2 regions of the Sphingopyxis sp. 550A genome follow, and region 1 is predicted to be linked to the other one. Evidence: riboswitches for the same ligand, from Rfam matches in the RefSeq annotation. Region 1 holds a riboswitch; the other holds the start of a gene.
What was found. A riboswitch is a leader RNA that binds a small molecule or an ion and turns the genes downstream of it on or off. The one in region 1 is predicted to bind glycine.
Positions count from the first base shown of each region.

Region 2: linked by a shared signal. The riboswitch ahead of gcvT (glycine cleavage system aminomethyltransferase GcvT) and the one ahead of ACVENA_RS04890 (S41 family peptidase) in region 1 are both predicted to bind glycine.

Region 1 covers NZ_CM131615.1:1,030,560-1,040,107, forward strand. Annotated here, with positions in the region: gene ACVENA_RS04880 (TonB-dependent receptor domain-containing protein) at 1-2,375, opposite strand, end outside; gene ACVENA_RS04885 (Lrp/AsnC family transcriptional regulator) at 2,582-3,073, shown strand; glycine riboswitch at 3,102-3,193, shown strand; gene ACVENA_RS04890 (S41 family peptidase) at 3,294-6,548, shown strand; gene ACVENA_RS04895 (hypothetical protein) at 6,744-9,089, opposite strand; gene ACVENA_RS04900 (ECF-type sigma factor) at 9,351-9,548, shown strand, end outside.
Region 2 covers NZ_CM131615.1:3,000,202-3,009,749, reverse strand. Annotated here, with positions in the region: gene ACVENA_RS14465 (SPOR domain-containing protein) at 1-290, shown strand, start outside; gene ACVENA_RS14460 (deoxyguanosinetriphosphate triphosphohydrolase) at 287-1,459, shown strand; gene ACVENA_RS14455 (NAD(P)H-binding protein) at 1,527-2,171, shown strand; glycine riboswitch at 2,231-2,328, shown strand; glycine riboswitch at 2,329-2,436, shown strand; gene gcvT (glycine cleavage system aminomethyltransferase GcvT) at 2,490-3,623, shown strand; gene gcvH (glycine cleavage system protein GcvH) at 3,627-3,998, shown strand; gene ACVENA_RS14440 (glycosyltransferase family 2 protein) at 4,038-4,856, shown strand; gene gcvPA (aminomethyl-transferring glycine dehydrogenase subunit GcvPA) at 4,860-6,218, shown strand; gene gcvPB (aminomethyl-transferring glycine dehydrogenase subunit GcvPB) at 6,251-7,774, shown strand; gene ACVENA_RS14425 (hypothetical protein) at 7,771-8,109, shown strand; gene ACVENA_RS14420 (ABA4-like family protein) at 8,250-8,696, shown strand; gene ACVENA_RS14415 (DUF938 domain-containing protein) at 8,708-9,325, shown strand; gene ACVENA_RS14410 (fatty acid--CoA ligase) at 9,424-9,548, shown strand, end outside.

The DNA.
Region 1 (9,548 bases):
GTCAGATTATAGCAGCTGTTGACGATGTTGGTGACGCCGAAGGTGTCGACTTCGTTCTTCACCTTGATGTCGTAATAATCGACCGCGAGCTGGAGGTTCGCGAAGCCCGGACGGATGACCACGCCGGCGTTGAAGTTGGTCGAGGTTTCCGCCTTCAGCCGGCCCTTGCCGCCGCCGCTGACGCCGAGGATGCCGTCGTTGATCGGCGAGAAATCGGGCGCGAAGCCCTCTGCCTGGCAGTTCTGGACGACGGCGTCGCTCGCGCCGTCGCCGTAGCGCTGGCAGGGGTCGAAATAGCCGAAGAAGGAGGTCTGGTCGGCCAGGTTGAGCTCATAGATCGTCGGGGCGCGGAACGAGGTGCCGTAGGAGGCCCGCAACGCGATGGCGGGCGAGATTTCCCAGGCGCCGGCGATGCGGTAGGTCGCGTTCGATCCATAGGATTTATAGTCGGTGTAGCGCCCCGACGCGGTCAGCCGCAGGCTGTGGAAGAAGGGTTTGTCGGCGACGATCGGAACGCCGATTTCGCCATAGACCTCGCGCACCGTGTCCGAACCCGCGGTGCGCCCCGCGGTCGAGAAGGCGAAATAATTGTGGTTGCGGGCGTTGTAGCCCGGCGTGTCGTCGAGGTCGTCCGTGCGGATGGCGAAGCCGAACACGCCCGCGACCTCGCCGGCCGGCAGCGTGAACAGCGGCCCCGACAGGCTGCCCTCGATGGCGAACTGGTCGTATTTGGTATGGCCTTCCTCATAGCCTTCGAGGAAGGTGCGTTCGGTGTCGGTCCAGTCCTGATCGACGAGGAAGCGTTTGGTCAGCCAGGGGATCGAGACGCATTCGGTCGGACCCGAAATGGTGATCAGGCTGGGGTCGCACGCGATGCCGGGCGCCGTCGCGGCGTTGAGCCGATCCTGATAATAGAAGGTCTGGCCATAGGTGCCGCGCGACAGGCCGAAGCGGGCGCTGATGTCGTAATTCCAGTTGCGCAGCACACCCCCGCCGAACTTGCCGCGCAGCCCGACGGTCGACTGGAAGAAATCGACCTTCTGCTCGGCGCGGAACGGCCGGACGATCTGCGGGCCGACGTCGCCCGACGAATTGCCGCCGCTCGCGATGATCAGCGCCTCCCCGACCGTGTTGTTCGGGTTGGTCGCCGACAGGAAGGGGTAGAGGAAATACCAGCCGTTCGATTGCGAATGGCGGTTCGAATAGAGCGCGCTGAAATAGAGCTCCGAATTGTCGCCGACGTTCACGCCCGCCGAAACATAAGCGTTGATGCGGCGATAGGGCGAGATGGAGTCGGCCTCGTCATAGGCGCGGCTGGTGTTGGGCGAATAGGGATAGGTGTCGGGAAAGCCGCCGCGGTTGGCGCGGACCCAGTCGAGCAGCGGCGCAAGGGCCGGATTGGTGGGATCCTGCAGCCCGAGCGCGGCGGGGGGATAGGGGCCGTTCGCCTGCGTCGGATCATAGACGAAGGCGCCGCCGTACCAATATTGATCGAAGAAGATACCGTTCGGATTGTGGTTGATGCAGCGGAAGTTGCCCGAAGTGTCGCGGGCGTCGACGCGCTCGCCGCTCGTCGGATCGTAGACGAAATCCTGCCGGCACGCGGTCTGGGGCCGATCCTTGAGATCGAGCTCGAACTGCTGGTCATATTCGAGCGCCGCGGTCACGTAGAAATTGTCGTAATTGCGGCCCCAGAAGGCGTTCGCCTGGACATAGCGCCCGCCGTGCTTTTCGGGGAGGCGGGCGAAGCCGCCGAGTTCGAGCCCGTCGCCGCCCTTGCGAGTGATGACGTTGATCACCCCGGCGATCGCATCAGAGCCATAGACCGAGGAGGCGCCGGTGGTCAGAACCTCGATCCGGTCGAGCGCGACCGAGGGGATGACGTTGAAATCGACCGGCGCGACCTGGCTTCCGGTTCCCGACGGGGCGATCCGCTGGCCGTTGAGCAGGGTCAGCGTCCGCGTCGCGCTCATGTTGCGCAGGCTGATCGTATTGACGTTGGCGCCGCCCAGCACAACCGATCCGCCGGCTCCGGTCGCCGAAAGCTGGTTGTTGATCTGCTGCGTGCCTGCCGCGGCGGTGGCATGCGCGACGATCTCCGCCGCGGTCGCATTGCCGAGCACGGCGCCCCGGTCCGCCTTGAGCACCTGCACCGGCGCGGTGGTCGAGAATTCCGACGGCAGGCGCGAGCCGGTGACGACGATGTCGCTTTCCGCCTCCTTGCTGCCGGTATCGGTCGCGCTATCGGCCGACCGGACCTCTGCGGCGTCGCCGTCGCGGGTGTCCGCATCGGCGGTTTGAGCCTGCGCCGCGGCCGAATGGGCGAGCGCCGCGATCAAAACCGCCGACGACACGCCATGAAAATTGAATCGCATGTTGATCCCTCCTCCCTGATCGGACCTTGCAGATTGGCTTCCGTTTGCGGACTGGCCCCCTAATGTCCGGTTTATGCAATGAGCTTGCTGATTTTCCCCGATACCGACACCTAGCATTCATCGGCCTTGCCGATCCCACCAAATTTCGGTGCCAAATTGGCTTGTGGAATGAAATATCGTCGTGATACGATATTATTATGGAAAATATGGAAACACTTGAGCTTGATCGGTTAGATTATCGAATCATGCATATCCTGGCGTCGGACGCGCGGTCGAGCGATGTCGCGATCGGCGAGGCGGTGGGGCTTTCGAGCAACGCCGCGGCGCGGCGGCGCCGGCTGCTCGAAGGCCATGGCGTGATCGAGCGATATACGGCGCAGTTCGATCTCGACCGGCTGGGTTTCGGCATCCTCGTCCTGGTGCAGATGGAGCTGGTGTCGCAGTCCGACGACGCGCTCGATCGCTTCGAGGCGGCGATCCAGAAATGCAGCGCGGTGTCGAAATGCTGGTTCGTCTCGGGCGACGTGGATTTCCTCGCGCTCGTGCATGTCCCGTCGCTGCACGACTTCGACGAAACCTATCGGCAGGAGCTGTCGAGCCTGCCGAATGTCGCGCGGATTCGCAGTTCCTTCGTCCTGCGCAGCGTGATCGACCGGCCCACGGCGCTGCGGGTGCTGGAGAGCGCCGGAAGGCCTTGACAAGCGGACGGACGCCGCGTCATCCTGAGCGAGTCGGATGGGAGAGAGCCTGCCTCGCGCAGGCCGCCGAAGGAGCAACCGCCCCGGAAACTCTCAGGCACGAAGGACCATCCGGCGCATGGAATCTGGAGAGAGGCGCGCAGGCGTCCGCCGACGGGATAACGATCTCAGGCACACGGACAGATGGGGCCCTGATACCTGCTCGGGAGGGGCTTTGTTCGTGAACTTCTTTTCAAAAGATCGTGCGCGCCAGCGCTTCATCGTCGCCGCACTGCTCAGCGGCGTCGCCACCGCAGCCTCCGCGCAGGCGCCCGACCCCGCCGATCCTTATCTCCGTTATCCCGATGTGTGCGGATCGCGGATTGTCTTCAGCTTTGCGGGCGATCTGTGGCTACAGGATGGAACGGCGGCGGAAGCGCGGCGGCTGACCAGCACCCCCGGCCCCGAATATTTCGCGAAATTCTCGCCCGATTGCAAAATGCTGGCGTTCACCGCGCGCATCGATGGCGACGACCAGGCCTATGTGATGCCCGCCAACGGGGGCGAGGCAAGGCGTCTGACCAGCGCACCCTCGCGCAAGGGGCTGTCGACGCGCTGGGGCAGCGATAATCAGGTGGTCGGCTGGACGCCCGATGGGAGCGCCATCCTCATCCGGTCGATGCGCGACGCGGCGATGCTGTCGCAGAGCAACCTCTATACCGTCAGCCTGGCGACGCGCACGATCGAGCCCGCCGGCACCGCGCGCGCCGGCGCCGGGGTCTTCTCGCCCGATGGAACGCAGATCCTCTATTCGCCCTGGTCGCGCGATTTCCGAACCTGGAAACATTATCGCGGCGGCTGGGCGCAGGACCTGTGGATCTATGATCGGTCGAGCGGCGCGGCGCGGCAGCTCACCCGGACCGATGCGACCGAACGCGACCCGATGTGGACACGGCAGGGCCTCTTCTTTCTCTCCGACCGGAACGGGGCGATGAACCTGTTCCGCGCCGATCCGGCAACCGGCGAGGCCGAGCAGCTCACGCGGCACGAGAGCGACGCGAAATGGGCGTCGGCCGATCGCGCAGGAGCCATCGTTTATGAGGTCGACGGCCGCATCTGGCGCTTCGATCCGGCGACCGGTGCCTCCGAGCAGCAGGTGATCCGGGTCTCGTCGGATGCGTTGCAGGCGCGTCCGCGCTTCGCGCGCTATGGCGAGGCGATCGACAGCTTCGTCCCGACGCCCGATGGCGATCGCGCGCTCTTCGTGGCGCGGGGCGACATATTCGATCTGGCCGCGGGCGACGCACCGGTCCGTGCCGTAACCGCGAGTTCCGACGCCCAGGAGCGCGAGGCCGCCATGTCGAGCGACGGCAAATGGATCGCCTATGTCTCCGACCGAGGCGGCGAGGAGGAACTGTGGATCGCGTCTGCCGACGGCGGTGCCGCGCGGCAACTCACCTCGGGTCACCATGATCGCTTCTCGCGGCCGCAATGGGCGCCTGACGGCAAGCGCATCGCCCTGTCGGGGAAGGACGGGGCAATCTATCTGGTCGATGTCGCGAGCGGAGCGATGCGCGAGGCCGGGCGCAGCGGCAGCGTCTTCGTCAACGATTATGCCTGGTCGCCCGACAGCCGCTATCTCGCCTACACGCGCTTCGGCCCAGCCGATATGGGACAAGTACAGATCCTCGACGTTGCGACCGGCAAGACCTTCGCGGCGAGCGATCCGCTCTATAACATGTCGCAGCCGGCCTTTTCGCCTGACGGCAATTATCTCTATGCGCTGACCGACCGCCAGTTCCGGGGCCGGTTCGAGGGGCGCGAGTGGAATTTCCAGGTGCCGCGCCAGCGCTCGATCGCCATCCTGCCGCTTCGCGCAGGGCTACCCGATCCCTTCCTGACCGCGAGCAAGGACGAAACCGTTCCGCCGCTCGCGACGATCGATTTCGACGGGCTGATCGACCGCCTCGCGCCGACGCCGATCGCGAGCGCGAACATCGACGCCTTCACCGTCGGCAAGGACGATATTGTCTATTCGGCGGCGATCGCGGACGACGATGCCTATCGGCTGAGCGCCTATTCGTTCGAGAAGAAGGAAACGCGCACCGTCGCGGATCGCGTCGATGCGGTGGCTTTCCTGCCCTGGAGCGCGTCTGCGGTGACGCGGCGCGAGAAGGATTATGCGCTGCTCGATACCGCCAGCGGCAAGGCGAGGAAGCTCGACATCGGCCGCCTCACCGGAACGATCGCGCCGCGCGAGGAATGGCGCGCGGTCTTCGACGAGGTCTGTCGACGCTACCGCGACTTCTTCTACGACGCGAAGATGCACGGCTTCGACTGGGCGGCGCTGTGCGCGCGCTATCGCGCCGATCTGCCGCGCATCGGCAGCCGGGGCGACCTGACCGAGGTCATTGGGCGCATGGTGTCGGAACTGAACGTCGGCCATGCCTATATCGATGGGCGCGACGAATGGCAGCCCGCGACGCCGGGGTCGGCGGCGCTCGGCGCGGTCTGGGTCTTCGACGCCGCGAAAGCGCGCTGGCGCATCAGCCATATCTATGCGGGCGACCCCGTCGATCCGCTCTATCGCTCGCCGCTCGGCGCGCTCGGCAAGGAAGTGCGGGTCGGCGACTGGCTGCTCGCGATCGACGGTCGTGCGCTCGATGCCCGCACCGACCCGTTCGAGGCGCTGATCGGCAAGGCGGACAAGGAGGTCGCGCTGACGATCGGCCGCGACGGCGTGAAAGGCGAGCGGACGCTGGTCGTCAAGCCGATCGCCAGCCAGGAGGGGCTGGCCTATCGTGAATGGAGCGAAAATAACCGCCGCCTCGTCGATCGGGTGTCGGGCGGACGGATCGGCTATGTCCATATCCCAGCCATGTCGCCGCAGGGGCTGGCGGAGTTCGCGCGCGGTTATTTCGGACAAATCCGCAAGGACGGGCTGATCGTCGATATTCGCGGCAATCTGGGCGGCAGCGGATCGCCTCTGGTCATCGACCGGCTGCTGCGCCCCTTCCTGACGACCGGGCATGTCAAGGGAATGGACTATCCGACGACCTATCCCTGGGGCGGATTCACGCAGGTGTTCACCGGAAAACTCGCGCTGCTCGTCAACGAAGCAACGATGTCCGACGGCGATACCATGGCTTATGAATGGCGGCAGGCGAAGCTGGGTCCGATCTATGGAAAGCGGACCTGGGGCGGGGTGATCGGCACCGGATCGACCGGGCCGCTGCTCGACGGGACCGAGACCAATGTGCCGCAATATGCGCTCGCCGCAACTGACGGATCGTGGATCGTCGAGGGCGAAGGGGTGAAGCCCGATGTCGAAATCGGTTTCGACGCGGATGCGAAGCTGGGTGGCGACGATCCGCAACTTGCGGAAGCGGCGCGTCTGCTCGCCACGCAGATATCCGGGCACCCAGGGACGCTTCCCAACGCTTCGCCAGGGCCTGACAAGCGCGATGTGCAATCCGTTACGGGTACGAGGGGTTGACTGGAATTCCATTCGCTAGCCGGTTTCGAGTGGCTGAAACCATAGGGCGGCGGTTGTTGGGCACCCCGCCGCTGCGGGCGAAGTGCTGACGGTGAGGCGTCACAGCCAAGCAAACTCGTTGGAGTTCGACGCAAGGCTGAATCCCCCACGCTCCCAGCCCCAGTTTTTCCGGGGCCGGGAGCCGGGGGTTCAATTCTAGAAGCCGAAGGCCACGCCAACCCGGCCGCCAGTCGTACCCTTGACGGTCGATCCGGCAAAGCCGCCGCTGACGTACACGCGCGGTGTCAGGCGAACCACCGCGGCGCCGGAGAAGCCCTGCTCGCCCTGATAGGTCGCAAGGTTGAACGAGACCGAGACATTGCTGTCGGGGACGATCATCGTGCCCCCCATCGCCATCGCGGTAACGATGCCGCCGGTCGCTTCGCGAAAGCGCCGGTCGTTGCCGAGGCTGAGCGCATCGATGCGACTGTTGAGCGCGGCAACATTGGTATCGAGCGCGCCGATCGCCGAGCCGACGTCGTGATAGGCGGTGCCGCCGACCGAATAGCTCGGCGCGCTGACCGCCCCCGTCGCCGTATCATAACTCGCGCCGCCGCCGAGCGCCGCCGCCAGGCTGACCCCCGCGGTGTCGCCGCGCAGGACCGCCGTTGTCGCCGCTGCCTGTGCGCCGTTTGCCGTGGTCTGGGCGGTGGCGGCATTGGCGAGCGCGGTGTTCGCGGTGCCTTGCGCCGCCGCCGCTTCGGTGCGGGCGGTGTTCGCCGTTCCCTGTGCGGCGGTCGCGCCTGCGAGCGCCGTGTTTGCCGTCGTCTGCGCGGCCGCGGCGTTGGTCAGCGCCGTCGTCGCGGTCGTCTGGGCCGCGGCGGCTTCCGTGCGCGCCGTATCGGCGGTCGTTTGCGCGGTCGCGGCATTGGCCAGCGCCGTATCGGCCGTTCCTTGTGCCGCCGCGGCGTTGGCGAGCGCGGTGGTTGCGGTGGTCTGCGCGGCCGCCGCCGCATTGCCCTGTGCGGCGAGCGCGGCATTGAGCTGCGCGACGTTCACCGCGTCGGTATCGGTGGTGCCGGCGGCGACATTGGTGATCGCCCGCTCATTGCCCGCCGACCCCACCGACACGGTGTTGGCGCGCGTTGCGGTCGAATTGGCGCCGATGGCGACCGCGCCCTCGGCAAAGGCCGTCGCACTGTCGCCCAGCGCCACCGAACGGTCGCTGCTGGCAAAGGCGCCCGCGCCGATGGCCACGGCGTCCTCCCCGGCGCCGCCGCGGTTGCCCAGCATGATGCTGTCGGCCCCGTTCGCCAGCGCCTGGCCGCCGATGGCGATGCTGTTGGCACCGATCGCGCGCGTCGTCAGCGTGTCGCCGCCGCCGATGGCGATGCTGTTGTCGCCGATCGCCTGCGCCTGTTGCCCCAGCGCCACGGCCGATTGTCCCGTCGCCTGCGTCAGTTCGCCCAGCGCGACGGTTCCGCGGCCCTGTGCATTGGCCTGGTCGCCCAGCGCCAATGCGCTGGCGCCGTTCGCGACCGAAGCATTGCCCAGCGCCACCGCACCGGTGCCGGTGGCCGTGTTGTCGGCGCCGACGGCGACCGCGCCGGTGCCGGTCGCGACATTGGGATCGCCGATCGCGACCGCGCCGTTGCCCGAGGCGATATTCTGCGACCCGATCGACACCGCCTTGCCGTCCTGCGCGGTGGCGCCCATGCCGATGGCGACGGCTTCGTCGCTGTCGGCGGAGGCGTCCGTCCCGACGGCAATGGCGTTTTCTCCGATCGCGTAGCCGCCGCCCACGCCGCTGTCCTCAAGGCGAGACAGGCGGCCGTCGGTATAAAAAGCGTCAATTTCCAGGTCGAGGACGCGATCTTCGACGCCGTCGATCAGGTCGGTGGTGTCTGCGATGTCCTGCTTGACGGCATAAAGCTGGCTTCCGGTGACAGCATCCGAGCTGCCGTCGAATATCTCACCATCGGCGGCATTGATGATCCGCCGCTTGATGGTGTCGCTGCCGACGCTGACGACATATTCCCCCGCCGTCGTGGACCCGGTGCCGAGCGCGACCGAATTGCTGCCGGCCGAGCTGCCGTTGCCGATCGCCACACCGCCGCCCAGCGAATAGACATCGTTGCCGATCGAGATGCCGCCGGTGCCGCGCGCGAGATTGCCGATGAAGATGCCTCCGCCATTGCCGGTGGCCTCGTGGCCGATCGCGATCGTGTTTTCGTCCGACGCAAATGCCTTGTAACCAACCGCGGTTGCGGTGGCCCCGGTCGCGTGCGCGAAAGCCCCGACCGTCGTCGCGCCTGCCGCATCGGCGCTGGACCCCGCGCCGACCGACACCGTCTCCTCGGCGGTGGCTTGTGCCTGACGGCCGCAGGCGACGCTGGAGGCGTTTGATACCGAACCGTCGGACTGGACCGCCTCGTTGATGTCGTTCACGCGCTTTGCACAGGTGACGTCGCCTTCCGCTGCCCGTGCCGCGTTCGGCATGGCGAGCAGCGCGATGGTGAGCGCCGGCGTGGCGGTGGCGATCAGCCAAGCATATTTACGCATCTTGTCTTCCCCTCGATCGAGCGAAGGCCGTCGGCCTCCACGGTGGATATCTCGACCCGGCGGGCGCCTGTTCCGGCGCCTCTCTCCCGCGCGCGGCCGCTAAGTCATTGCCGCGCTTGCCTTGCGTCCGCCGACCTGCGAAGAGCGGCGGACGCCTGACAGAGAGCGAGACGGAAAATTTCCGAGGAAGCGGACACGCCAGCCGAAAAAAATGAGGCCAAAAAAAATGGGGCGGGCAGCTCGGACGAGCTGATCGCGGGCCTGTATGGGGAATTACGGGCGATCGCGCGGCGCGAACATTATCGTGCCGGCCTGCCGCAGACGCTCCAGACGACGGCGCTGATCAACGAAGCCTATGTGAAGCTGCGCAAGGCCGCCGGCTGGGAGAGCCGCTCGCATTTCCTCGCCTGCGCGGCGACCGCGATGCGGCATATCCTGATCGACGCCGCGCGGGCGCGG
Region 2 (9,548 bases), 2.0 Mb from region 1:
AAGCGGCCGAAAAGAAAGCGAATCCCGCGCGCATCTGGGTGCAGATCGCGACCGGCGCCAATGCCAAGGCGCTGGCGTTCGACTATGGCAAGTTCGCGAAGAAGAACCCCGCGCTGTTCAAGGGCAAATCGGCCGCGACGACCGAATGGGGCAAGACGCGGCGCCTGCTCGTCGGGCCGTTCAAGGATCGCGCGGCGGCGCAGGACTGGCTCGGCGACTACAAGAAGGCGGGCGGCGACGGATTCCTGTTCAACAGCGACGCCGGCCAGAGCGTCGACCCGGTCAAATGAGCGTCGCCGCCTGCGCCAGCAATCCGGCGCAGAGCCGCGGCCGCCGCCACGAGGAACCCGGCCGCGTCGTGCGCGGCCCGCGCGACGCCTTTCAGCGCGACCGCGACCGCATCATCCACTCGATCGCCTTTCGCCGCCTGCGCCACAAGACGCAGGTCTTCGTCGCGCCCGACGGCGACCATTACCGCGTCCGCCTGACTCACAGCATCGAGGTCGCGCAGATCGGTCGCGGCATTGCCCGCGCGCTCGGCCTCAACGAGGATCTGACCGAGGCACTGTGCCTCGCGCATGACATCGGCCACCCACCTTTCGGCCATGCCGGCGAGGACGCGCTGAAGGCCGCGATGTTTGATCACGGCGGCTTCGATCATAACGGCCATACGCTGCGGACATTGGCGCGGCTCGAATGTCCCTATCCGCGCTTCGACGGGCTGAACCTCAGTTGGGAGACGCTGGAGGGGCTCGCCAAGCATAACGGCCCGGTGCGTCGTCCCGGCTGGGCGCTGGCCGAGATCGACGGCGAGTTTCCGCTCGACCTTGCGAGCTACGCCAGCCTTGAGGCGCAGATCGCGGCGGTCGCCGACGACATCGCCTATGACAATCACGACATCGACGATGGGCTGCGCGCGGGATTGCTGACGCTCGACCAGTTGATGGGCCAGCCGTTCGTCGCCGCCAATTACCGCGCCGTCGAGGGCCGCTTTCCCGGCGCGCCGCGCGACCGCTTGCTGCGCGAACTGGTGCGCGACCAGATCGGCGTCATGGTCAACGACGTGATCGCCGCGACCGAAGCGAACGTCGCCGCCGCCGGGGTCGCGAGCGTCGGCGAGGTCCGCGCGGCGGGCTGCACGCTCGGCGATTTCTCGGACGAACTCGCGAGGGCGGAGCGCGACCTCAAGCGCTTCATGTATGCGAACCTCTACCACCATCCCTCGCAGATCGAGGCGGCGGCGGGCGCGAAGGAGGTGGTGTCGCGCCTGTTCGGCGCCTATGCGGCCGACCCGCGCCTGATGGGCGAGGATTGGGCGTCGCGCCTGCCCGAAGGCGACAGCGCGACGGTGCGCCATATCGGCGACTATATCGCCGGCATGACCGACCGCTTTGCGATTGACCGCTTTGCGGAGATATTTGGGCGCGGGGCGGTGCCGGAGGCGTTGGCGCACGCCTGATCGACGGTGCGAAAATAACCACAGGCCCACGTTGCCAACCCGACCCGGCGCAGCTTAGGATCGCCCCATGGCGTCACCCGACATCTTGCTGCTTGGCGCAACCGGCCTCGTCGGCGGCATCGTGGCGCGGTCGGTCGCGGCGACGATCCTCGTCCGCCGCGCGCCCGATTATCAAGATTCGCAGCCGGAGATGGACGTTGCGCCCAGCGAGCAATGGCCCGCGATCATCGCCGGCCGGCGACCTGCGACCCTCATCTCCTGTCTCGGCACCACGATCCGGCAGGCGGGGTCGCAGGCAGCCTTTCGGGCGGTCGATCATGATCTGGCCCTCGCTTGCGCGCGGGCCGCGAAGGAGGCGGGCGCGCGGCATATGATCGCGGTCAGCAGCGTCGGGGCGTCGTCGCAAGCCTCCAATTTCTATCTGCGGACCAAGGGCGAGGTCGAGGATGATCTTCGCGCGCTGGCGTTCGACCGGCTCGATTTGCTTCGCCCCGGCCTGCTGACCGGCGAGCGTCAGGGGCCGCCGCGGCTGGGCGAGGGGATTGCGATGGTCGCGGCGCCGCTGACCGATGCGCTGCTCCATGGATCGCTGCGTCGCTATCGCTCGATTCCGGCAGAAAGGGTCGCACAGGCGATCGTCACCCTGACCGGCGAGCGGGCGTCCGGCGTCTATATCCACGAAAACGACGCGATCCGCGCGCTCGCCGATTGACTCCGCAAAAAGGCGACGCCAAGGCTCGGGCGTCTGTCGGGTCTCCTTGCGGAGATTCGGCCGGCCGCGCGGGAGAGCGCGGGGCAGGGCGACCTGCACCGCCACCGAAGGAGCAACCGCCCCGGAAACTCTCAGGTCAACGGACCGCGCAGGCTGGAACGGACACTCTGGAAAGCGTTCCGGCGAAGGTCGTCGGGACCACCGAAGGGGTAACTCTGCGTTCTCGCAGGGGAAACTCTCAGGTTCCCGTGACAGAGGGGGCATGGCGACAGGACGGCATCGGGCCGCGCCTTGCCATGTCAACCGCGGGAGACTGACATGACCGAAACGGACTTTACGGGCGAGGAAGCGGTTCCCACCGCAACGCTGCCGCTCGACGCCTGGCACCGCGCGAAGGGCGGCCGGATGGTCGAATTCGCCGGCTATTGGATGCCGATCCAATATGAAGGCATCATGGCCGAACATCAGTGGACGCGCGAGAATGCGGGTCTGTTCGACGTCAGCCATATGGGGCAGCTCAGTCTTGAAGGCGAAGGCGCCGTGGAAGCGCTTGAAGCGCTCGTCCCCGGCGACATTGCGGCGCTGAGGCCCGGCCGGATGCGCTATTCGCTGCTGCTCGGCGAGGATGGCGGCATACTCGACGATCTGATGATCACCAACGAGGGCGACCAGCTCGGCATCGTCGTCAACGGCGCCGTGAAGTGGGACGATATCGCACATCTGCGCGAGCATCTCCCCGACGATGTCACCCTCAATCACAGGGAAGATCACGGGCTGCTCGCGCTGCAGGGGCCGAAGGCGGCTGAAGCGCTCGCGCGTCTCGTTCCCGAAAGCGCCGGCCTTGTCTTCATGCAGGCTGCGCAGGCGACCTGGAACGGCCATGCGATCGCGCTCAGCCGCTCGGGCTATACCGGCGAGGACGGTTTCGAAATCTCGCTTCCGAACGAAGCGCTCGCGGCTTTTGCCGACGCGCTGTGCGCGATGGATGAGGTGAAACCGATCGGGCTCGGTGCGCGCGACAGCCTGCGGCTCGAAGCGGGACTTCCCCTCTACGGCCACGATCTCAGCGAAGACACCGATCCGATCGAGGGCGACCTTGGTTTTGCGATCGGCAAGCGCCGCCGCGAGGAAGCGAATTTCCCCGGCGCCGCGCGCATTCTCGGCCATCTTGCCGACGGTCCGCCGCGCCAGCGCGTGGGCCTGCTCGTCGATGGCAAGCTGCCGGTGCGTGAAGGCGCGAAGCTGTTCGACGGCAACACAGAGATCGGCGTCGTGACTTCGGGCGGCTTTGCCCCCAGCGTCGGCGCGCCGATCGCCATGGGTTATGTGCCGCGCGATCACGCGGTGCCCGGCACCGCGATCGCCGCCGAAGTTCGCGGCAAGCGCGTGCCTTGCACCGTCGCCGCCATGCCCTTCGTTCCCCATCATTATGTCCGCAAACAGGGAGGCTGACCGATGCCGCGTTATTATACCGAAGAGCATGAATGGGTCGATGTCGACGGCGACATCGCGACGGTCGGCATCACCGACTTCGCGCAGAGCCAGCTCGGCGACATCGTGTTCGTCGAGGTTCCCGACACCGGCGCCGAACTCACCGCGGGCGGTGACGCCGCGGTCGTCGAATCGGTCAAGGCCGCGAGCGACGTCTATGCGCCGGTCGACGGCGTGGTGACCGAAGGCAACGGCCAGCTCGAAGAGGATCCGGCGCTCGTCAACAGCGACCCGGAGGGCGAAGGCTGGTTCTTCCGCATGACGCTGACCGACAAGAGCCAGCTCGACGGTCTGATGAACGCCGAAGCCTACAAGGCCTTCATCGCCGATCTTTGACTTGTCCTCCCCTCCCGCCTGCGGGAGGGGGGAGATGATGTGAGCGCATCCGCCGCCCTCGCCGATTGCCGCCTGATGGTGGCGACGCCCATCTATGACGGGGCGCAGGGTAGCTATGTCCGCGCGGCGCTCGACCTCGCGTTGAAGGCGCAGGCGGCGGGCGTCGCGGTGCGCTTCGAGTTCATTCTTTACCAGCCGTCGATCACGCGCGCGCGCGATCTGCTGGCGGCGATCTTCCGCGCCAGCGATTCCACCCATCTACTGTTCGTCGACGCCGATATCGATTTCGCGGCTGACGACGTCTTTTCGATGCTGGCCGCGATGCGCGAGCGGGACGATTGCGCGATCCTTGCCGCCGCTTGCCCGCGACGAATGGTCAACTGGTCCAACGTCGCACGCGCGGTCGAGCGTGGGATGGCGAAGGACGATCCGGGCGACCTCGCGCGCTTCGGCGGCGAGTTCGCGCTGCATTTCCTGCATCGCGACCAGCGGTTCGCGCTGACCGACCTCGTCGAGTTGACGCGAGCCGGGACGGGGATGATGCTGATCCGCCGCGACGTGCTCGATGGGCTTGGCGCGCGGCACCCCGAGCTTGCCTTCCGCACCGACCCCGGCGAGCGCGCCGCGCACGGCGTCGCGGACAGCGAGCCGAGCTTCTTCCTGCCGATGATCGACCCCGACAGCCGTGAATTGCTGTCCGACGATTATGCCTTTTGCCGCCGCGCGCGCGATGCGGGCTTTCGCATCTGGCTCGCGCCGTGGGTGCGCACGACGCACAGCGGCCCCGCGATCTTCCAGGGGTCGCTTCCCGACCTCGCTCAACTTTTCTCTGTCCATTCCGCCTCTTCCACGGAGTAGTTCATGCGTTACCTTCCCCTTACCAGCGACGACCGCGCGGCGATGCTCGCCGCCGTCGGCGCGGCGTCGATCGACGATCTGTTCGTCGACGTGCCCGCCGAAGCGCGGCTCGACGGCACGATCGCCGGGCTTCCCGACCATGCCAGCGAGCTCGCGGTCGAGCGCCATATGGCGGCGCTCGCGCGGCGGAACATGGCGGCGGGCGACGGGCCTTTCTTCCTCGGCGCAGGCGCCTATCGCCACCATGTCCCGGCGAGCGTCGATCATCTGATCCAGCGCGGCGAGTTCCTGACCGCCTACACCCCCTATCAGCCCGAAATCGCGCAGGGCACGCTGCAGATGCTGTTCGAGTTCCAGAGCCAGGTCGCGCGCCTGCTCGGCACCGACGTCGCCAATGCCTCGATGTACGACGGCTCGACCGCCTGCTGGGAAGCGATTGTCATGGCGCGGCGCGTCACGCGGCGCAGCAAGGCTTTGCTCTCGACCGGGCTTCATCCGCATTATCGCAGTGTCGCGCGGACGATGGCGAACTATACCGGCGATGTGCTCGTCGATGGCGATCCGGCGCTTGAGGTCGGCACCGACTGGGCCGCGCTCGCGACGGCGGTCGACAAGGAGACGAGCTGCGTCGTCGTCCAATATCCCGACATCCTCGGCCGCATCGACGACATGGCGGCGCTGGCGGGCGCCTGCCAGGCTGCGGGCGCGCTGCTGATCGCGGTGGTGACCGAGCCCGTCGCGCTCGGCCTGATCAAGGCGCCGGGCGAAATGGGCGCCGACATCGTCGTGGGTGAGGGGCAGGCGATCGGCGTTGGATTGCAGTTCGGCGGCCCCTATCTGGGACTGTTCGGCTGCAAGGCCAAATATGTCCGCCAGATGCCGGGCCGCCTTTGCGGCGAGACCGCCGACGCCAACGGCAAGCGCGGCTTCGTGCTGACCCTCTCGACCCGCGAGCAGCATATCCGGCGCGAAAAGGCGACGAGCAATATCTGCACCAATTCGGGGCTTTGTGCGCTGGCGTTCAGCATTCATATGACCCTGCTCGGCGAGGCGGGGCTCCGCCAATTGGCGGGCATCAACCATGGCCGCGCCAAGGCCGCCGCCGCCGAACTCGCGAAGGTGCCGGGCGTATCGCTGCTGAACGGCGGTTTCTTCAACGAATTTACATTGGTCCTGCCGAAGGCGGCGCGGCCCGTCATCCATGAGCTGGCGGAGAAGGGCATTCTCGGCGGCGTCTCGCTTGGCCGCCTCTACCCGGACAATGACGCGCTCGCGAACGGGCTTGTCGTCGCGGTGACCGAGACGGTGACCGAAGAGGATATCGCCGCCTTTGCCGCGGCGCTGAAGGAGGTGCTGGCATGACCGCGCTCAACCGCGCCGGGTGGCGCCCCGAAATGAACGCCGGCGGCGTCGACGATACGACGACCTTCACCGGCAACCGCGCACTGATGCTCGAGGAGCCGTTGATCTTCGAGATCGGCGGCAGCGAGACGACCGGCGTCGATTTCGACGAGGCCGCGCCCGCCGCCGACCTCGGCGCGCTCGCGCGTTCGGCGCCGATCGGCCTGCCGGGGCTCAGCGAGTCCGAAACGGTGCGCCACTATACGCGGCTGTCGCGGCAGAATTATGCGATCGACCTCGGCCTCTTCCCGCTCGGAAGCTGTACGATGAAGCACAACCCGCGCCTCAATGAAAAGGTCGCGCGGATGCCGGGCTTCGCCGACGTCCACCCGCTCCAGCCGCAGGAAACGGTGCAGGGCGCCTATGCGGTGATCCACGAACTCGCCGAGTGGCTGATCACGCTCACCGGGATGCACAGCGTCGCCATGTCGCCCAAGGCGGGCGCGCATGGCGAGCTTTGCGGCGTCCTCTGCATCAAGGCGGCATTGGAAGCGCGCGGCGAGGACCGCCGCGTCATCCTCGTCCCTGAAAGCGCGCACGGCACCAACCCCGCCACCGCCGCCTTCGCGGGCTTCACCGTCGAGGATATTCCGGCGACCGGCGAGGGCCGCGTCAACCTCGCGGCGCTCAAGGCACGGCTCGGGCCCGACGTCGCGGGGGTGATGATCACCAACCCCAACACCTGCGGCCTGTTCGAGCGCGAGATGAAGGCGATTTCGGATGCGGTCCATGCAGCGGGCGGCTATGTCTATTGCGACGGCGCCAATTTCAACGCGATCGTCGGGCGTGTTCGCCCCGGCGACCTAGGCGTCGACGCGATGCACATCAATCTGCACAAGACCTTCTCGACCCCGCACGGTGGCGGCGGTCCGGGCTCGGGACCGGTGGTGCTGTCCGAAGCGCTCGCGCCCTTCGCGCCGCTGCCCTTCGTCACCAGCGAAGACGGTCGCTTCCGCCTGATCGAGGAGGAAAATGCGGGCGAGGATCATCCGCAGACCTTCGGCCGGATGACTGCCTTTCACGGCCAGATGGGCATGTTCACCCGCGCGCTCGCCTATATCCTCAGCCACGGCGCCGACGGGCTCAAGCAGGTCGCCGAGGATGCGGTGCTCAACGCGAACTATGTGCTGCGCAGCCTCGAGGATGTGCTCGACGCGCCGTTCGCCGCATCGGGTCCGTGCATGCACGAGGCGCTGTTCAGCGACAAGGGGCTGGCCGAAGGCTTCTCGACGCTCGACGTCGCCAAGGGGCTGATCGACGAGGGCTATCATCCGATGACGGTCTTCTTTCCGCTCGTCGTGCATGGTGCGATGCTGATCGAGCCGACCGAGACCGAGAGCAAGGCGGTGCTCGACCAATTCATCGGTGCGCTGCGCAGCATCGCGCTGCGCGCGAAGAACGGCGACCCGGCGCTCAAGTCGGCGCCGCATTTCGCCCCGCGCGCCCGGCTCGACGAGACGCTCGCGGCGCGCAAGCCCGTGCTCGCGTGGAGCGAGGCCGAGGTCGGCGGCAGTTGAACGGCGTCGACGACCGCGCGGTGAAGCGCCCCGGTGCCGGCTGCCTTGCCGGCGGGGCGCTGTTCGCGGTCGTTTTCGTTGCGATCTGGCTCGCCGCGATCACCTTCTATGGGCTGATCGTCGAGCAATGGGAACTGGTGCGCGCCCGGCGCGAGTTCAGCTATGACTGGGCCTTCCTCTACGCGCCGCTGATCGCGCTGGGGGTCGGGCTGGCGGCGGCATTCTTCGCGACGCGGCGATTGCCTGCGGCGCGGATGACGCTGCTGATCCTGACGACCGGCCTGATCGCCTTGTTCGGCGGCATCCTGCTCTTCGGGCTCGGCGCGGTGATTTAGGGCGCAATAATGTCAGTTTCAGATATCCGTCATTGCGAGCGAAGCGAAGCAATCCAGGGCGGTTTACGCACGCTCTGGATTGCCGCGTCGCCTTCGGCTCTTCGCAATGACGGAAAAGCCGATCTGGGGAGAGAACGCATATGAGCTGGAACGGCCTTTACCTCATCGCCAATTACTGGGCGATCGCCGGCTGGCTGCTGCTCGCCTTCGCGCCGCGCAGTCCGCGGACATTGTCCGCCATCCTGTATGCCGGTGTGTCGTTGCTTTGCCTTCTGTATATTGTCCTCATCACGGGTTTCCTGACCGGCGGGATCGATCCTGGCGGGACTGGCGGCAGTTTCACCTCGCTCGCCGGGGTGATGAAGCTGTTCGCGGCGCCGGGCGGAGCGACGCTCGGCTGGGTCCATTATCTCGCCTTCGACCTGTTCACCGGCCTGTGGATCGCGCGCGATGCCGACAACAAGGACTTCGGCCGCCTCGTGCAACTGCCGTTCCTGTTCCTGACCCTGATGGCGGGGCCGGTCGGCCTGTTCTGCTGGCTGGTTGTTCGCGAAGGCCGCGCACGGGCGCAGGCGCGCGCCGCGTGACCCGGCCGTGGATGGCGGAGGACGGCGGCGCGGGAGCAAAGCGTCACGCCCCCGCGACGGTGCGCAATCGCGACGCGATCGCCGCCGTGCTCGCCGACTGGCTGCCGCCCGCGGGCCTTGTGCTGGAGGTCGCGAGCGGATCGGGCGAACACGCCGTCCATTTCGCGGCTGCCTTTCCCGGCCTCGAGTGGCAGCCGAGCGATCCCGATCCGGCCGCCCTGGCTTCGATTGCCGCTTGGCGCGTCGAAGCCGGCCTTGCCAATATCGCGCCGCCGCTCCTGCTCGATGCCGCCGCGCCCGAATGGCCGGTGGGCACGGCTGACGCGCTGCTATGCATCAACATGGTGCATATCAGCCCGTGGGCGGCGACGCGGGGGCTTCTCGCCGGGGCTGCGCGCGTCTTGCCACAAGGTGCGCCGCTGATTCTTTACGGTCCCTATCTCGAAAGCGAGGTGGCAACTGCTCCCTCGAATTTGGCCTTCGACCGCTCGCTAAAGGAACGCGATCCCGATTGGGGGCTGCGCGATCTGGATGCGGTCAAGGCGGCCGCCTCCGCCGCTGGCTTCGCCTTTGCCGAACGCCGCGGGATGCCCGCGAACAATCTGATGCTGCTCTTTCATCGCCGCTGATTGCACCCTGTCACATCTACGCGCTTTTCCCCCGCGCGCCGAGCCGCTAGCTTTGCCATCGATTGCAAAAAGCAACGCGATTCGAGGAGAGAGAATCGATGGCCGCCGACCTTTCGGACCTGGTGACGTTCGACGAATTCATGACCCATTGGGCGGCCGATCGGCCGGATCGCATCGCGATGCGCGAAGAGGACCGGGTTTTCACCTATGCCGAGCTCGACGA